2 regions of the Methylobacterium terrae genome follow, and region 1 is predicted to be linked to the other one. Evidence: riboswitches for the same ligand, from Rfam matches in the RefSeq annotation. Region 1 holds a riboswitch; the other holds the start of a gene.
The links. A riboswitch is a leader RNA that binds a small molecule or an ion and turns the genes downstream of it on or off. The one in region 1 is predicted to bind thiamine pyrophosphate.

Region 1 (2,176 bases):
CGCGCGGCTCGACCACGTGCTCAGGGTCTATGTCGGCGACGGGCCGCACCAGGCGATCCTGGCCGGCTTCATCCGTCGCGGCCAGGTCGAGCGGATCCGCTCGGCGATCCTGTTCGCCGACATGCGCGGCTACACCCACCTCACCGACGCGCTCACGCCCGAGGCCTCAGTCGAACTCCTCAACACCTATTTCGACTGCCTGGTGCCCCCGATCGAGAGCGAGGGCGGCGAGGTCCTGAAGTACATGGGCGACGGCCTGCTGGCGATCTTCCGCGAGAGCGGCGACGACCTCGGCGGCGCGGCGCAAGGGGCGCTCACCGCCGCCCAGGCCGCGCTGCGCCGCGTCGAGGAGGCGAACCGCGCCGGGCGCTTCCCGACCCGCATCGAGATCGGCATCGCGCTCCACCACGGCGAGGCGGCCTACGGCAACGTCGGCTCCGGCGCGCGGCTCGATTTCACGGTGATCGGCCGCGACGTGAACCTGGCCAGCCGACTGGCCAAGCTCAACAAGGTCCTGTCCGAGCCGCTCCTGATGTCGAAGCCCTTCGTCGACTTCCTGTGGGGCGACCCCGAATTGCTCGGCACCCACCCCCTCGACGGCATCGCCGAGGAGATGGCGATCTACCGCCCGGGAAAAGGCGGTTGACCGAAGGCGGTTGACGAAGGCGGGTCGGCTCGCCAAATTCCGGCCGTTCCAGGGAGATCCCCGGCAAGGGGCTGAGACACCGCTGGACTGGGGCCTTTTCGCCCCGGTCGGCGCGGAAATCCTTCGAACCTGATCCGGCTCATACCGGCGTAGGGATTGGACAGGGTCGTCGAGACCCCCGCGCATCATCCGGCAACCGGGCGCAGTCCACTCTCTTCGGGCCACCGCGGAGACGAAGGGTGCACGCGCAGACGATCGGGCGGCGAGGCGGACCGGGCCCGACTTCGGACAGCGACCGGCTGCCGGAGCGGGCCGATGTCGCGGTGATCGGCGCCGGGCTGATCGGGCTCTCGGTCGCGTGGCGCCTCGCGAGGGCGGGCCTCGCGGTCGCGGTGATCGAGCGGGGCAAGGCCGGCGACGGCGCCAGCCTCGCGGCCACCGGCATGCTGGCGGCGGCGGCCGAGCACGAGCCCGGGGGCGAGGCCCTGTCGCCGCTCTGCCTCGCGAGCCAGCGCCTCTGGCACCCGTTTCGCGACGAGCTCGAGGCCGAGTCGGGCCTGACTCTCGATTACCGCCGCGAGGGCACCCTCGTCATCGCGCTCGGCCGCGACGAGGTCGAGCGCCTGCGCTTCCGCCACGACCTGCAGCGCCGCGACGGGTTGTCCGCCGAGTGGCTGTCCGGCCCGGCGGTGCGTGCCCGCGAGCCGGGCCTGCGTCCCACCGTCACCGCCGGACTGTTCTGTCCCGATGACCACCAGGTCGACCCGGCCCGGGTGATGGCGGCCCTGCGGCAGGCCGTCCGGGCTGCCGGCGGTCGTCTGGTCGAGGGCTGCACCGTCACCGCGCTCGCCCGCGAGGGCGGCCGGGTCACCGGCATCGAGACGACGTCGGGTGCGTTGCGGGCCGGCACCGTCGTGCTCGCCTCCGGCGCCTGGGCCGGGGAGGGGAACCTGGTCCCCGACCTCGCCCTGCCGGTGCGCCCGCTCAAGGGCCAGTCGATGGCGCTGCGGATGACGCCGCGCAGCGGCATCCTCTCCCACGTGGTCTGGACCGAGCAGGTCCACATGGCGCCGAAGGGCGACGGCACGCTGATCGTCGGCGCCACCGTGGAGGAGACCGGCTTCGACCCGAACCTCACCGCCGGCGGCCTCTACGCCCTGCTGGAGGGCGCCCGCCGGGCGCTCCCCGGGGTGGAGGAGATGCAGGTGGCGGGCGTGTGGAGCGGCTTTCGCCCGACCTCCGACGACGACGCCCCGATCCTCGGCGAGGCCGTGCCGGGCCTCGTGCTCGCCGCCGGCCACCACCGCAACGGCTACCTCCTGGCGCCCGTCACCGCCGAGGCCGTGTCGACCCTGATCCTGCGCGGCGAGACGCTGCCGGTGGCCGCTCCCTTCGGCCTCGCCCGGTTCGCCGCGCACCCTGGAGAACCCGCATGAAGCTCCACGTCAACGGCGAGCCCCGCGACAGCGAGGCCGCCACCCTCGACGCCCTGTGGCGCGACGAGACCGCCGACCTCGAACTCGCCGGCCC
Region 2 (2,176 bases), 150 kb from region 1:
CCGCCAGTCGCGGTCGACCACCCGGCCGAGGAACAGGCCGGAGAGGAGGAAGAAGTCGGGGATCCGGAACGGTTTGGCGAACTCCACGACGTGGTGCATGAAGCCTTCGCGCCCCATCGCCTCGCCAACTCCGAGGGTGGAGTGCATCATCACCACCAGGATGATGCAGATGCCCTTGGCGACGTCGACCCAGGCGAGGCGGCCCGGCTCCGCCGTTTGGCGCGGGCGCACCGGATCGTCCGGCCGGACCGAGAGGGCGGGTTCGGTGTTGGAGCGGGCGGACATCGGCGTCTCCACGAGGGCGATCCGAGGCTCGCACGCAGACGTAAAGAACCGGCCGGGGACGTCCGGTCGAATCGCGCGGAGATCCGCAAGGCGGCGTTCACCCTCTCACCGGGAACTCCGCTTCGAGTCCCGCCGCGTCCGGGTCATGCGCGTCGCGGCGTGGAAATCGTCCGGCTTCGTGCGAACCCAGTCGAGGAAGCGGGCGATCTCGGGCTCGGCCCGCAGGCTCTCGACGTCGCTGAGGCGCCGCGCCAGCTCGGCCTCGCTGTGGCGGGCGTGGATCGCCGAGTGGCAGATCTGGTGCAGCTGCACGGTCTCGCCGTGGGTGCCGCCCTTCAGCTTCGGCGTCAGGTGATGGCGGCTCTGGCGCGCGCCGGCCGGGATCGGCCGCTCGCAGAGCGGGCAGATCACGCTCGCGCGGGCATGCGGGCCGTGGGTGGAGGGGTCGTCGTCGCGCCAGCGCCGGTCACGGCGTCCCAAATCGGGCTCCTGCGGGGAAGGCTTGCGGGGAAGGCTTGCGGGGAAGGCTTGCGGGGAAGGGAGGTTCGCCGATCTATCTGGGTCGCCCGCCCCCGGTGCTTCAAGGCCGGCGCCGGGATGCCGCAGCGTCCCGGCGCAGGGGCGATTGACAAACCTCCTGCACCACAGGACAGTCGCCCCGTTACCGAGGGGAGCCCCGCCGACGGGGGCTGAGATTGGACGAGCGCGCGTCCTGACCCTTGAACCTGATCCGGTTCGTACCGGCGGAGGGACGGGAACCTGCCATGACCGACGTGACCCGTGCGTCCTCGCGCCTCGAGGCCGGATCGTCTCCCCGGGAGAGATCCATGAACGCACCCGCCTTCCCCCAAGGACTGCCCCACCGCGTCACCACCGGGCCGGTCACCGGCTCGGCCAAGGCCTACGCCTCGCCGAAGGAGCGCCCAGACCTCCGGGTGCCCTGCCGCGAGATCGCGCTCACCGACCCGGGCGAGGCCCCGGTGCGGGTCTACGACCCGTCCGGCCCCTACACCGAGGCCGACGCCCGCATCGACCTGAGCGCCGGGCTGCCGGAGGTCCGCGCCGGCTGGATCGCGGCCCGCGGCTACGGGGCGATCGCGCCGCGGGCGGTGCGGCCGGAGGATAACGGATTTGCCGCCGAGGACCGGCTGGTGGCGCCGTGCCCGGCCGCCCGCACCGTGCGGCGGGGCGAGGCCGGCCAGATGGTCACCCAGTACGAGTTCGCCCGGGCCGGGATCGTCACCGAGGAGATGATCTACGTCGCCCACCGGGAGAACCTGTGCCGCGACGCGATGCGGGCCGGCGCCGAGGCCAGGATCGCCGACGGCGAGGGCCACGGGGCCGCGATCCCGCCCTTCGTCACCCCCGAATTCGTCCGCGACGAGGTCGCCAGAGGCCGGGCGATCATCCCGGCCAACATCAACCACACCGAACTCGAGCCGATGGCGATCGGCCGCAACTTCCTCGTCAAGATCAACGCCAATATCGGCAACTCGGCGGTGACCTCCTCGGCCGCCGACGAGGTCGAGAAGATGGTGTGGGCGATCCGCTGGGGCGCCGACACGGTCATGGACCTGTCGACCGGCCGCAACATCCACAACATCCGCGGCTGGATCCTGCGCAACGCCCCCGTGCCGATCGGCACGGTGCCGATCTACCAGGCGCTGGAGAAGGTCGGCGGCGATCCGCTCAAGCTCGACTGGGAGGTGTTCAAGGATACCCTGATCGAGCAGGCCGAGCAGGGGGTGGACTACTTCACCATCCATGCCGGCGTGCGCCTCGCCCACGTGCCACTGACCGCGCGGCGGGTCACCGGCATCGTCTCGCGCGGCGGCTCGATCATGGCGCGCTGGTGCCTTGCCGGGCATCGGGAATCGTTCCTCTACGAGCG

Region 2: it holds a riboswitch for thiamine pyrophosphate, as region 1 does, so the genes downstream of both, thiC (phosphomethylpyrimidine synthase ThiC) here and thiO (glycine oxidase ThiO) in region 1, are expected to answer to the same signal.

What each region holds. Positions count from the first base shown of each region.
Region 1 is NZ_CP029553.1:5,008,662-5,010,837, forward strand. Features, by position in the region: gene DK419_RS23150 (adenylate/guanylate cyclase domain-containing protein) at 1-646, shown strand, start outside; TPP riboswitch at 688-820, shown strand; gene thiO (glycine oxidase ThiO) at 886-2,082, shown strand; gene thiS (sulfur carrier protein ThiS) at 2,079-2,176, shown strand, end outside.
Region 2 is NZ_CP029553.1:5,154,523-5,156,698, forward strand. Features, by position in the region: gene DK419_RS23840 (acyltransferase family protein) at 1-285, opposite strand, end outside; gene DK419_RS23845 (restriction endonuclease) at 391-765, opposite strand; TPP riboswitch at 943-1,054, shown strand; gene thiC (phosphomethylpyrimidine synthase ThiC) at 1,113-2,176, shown strand, end outside.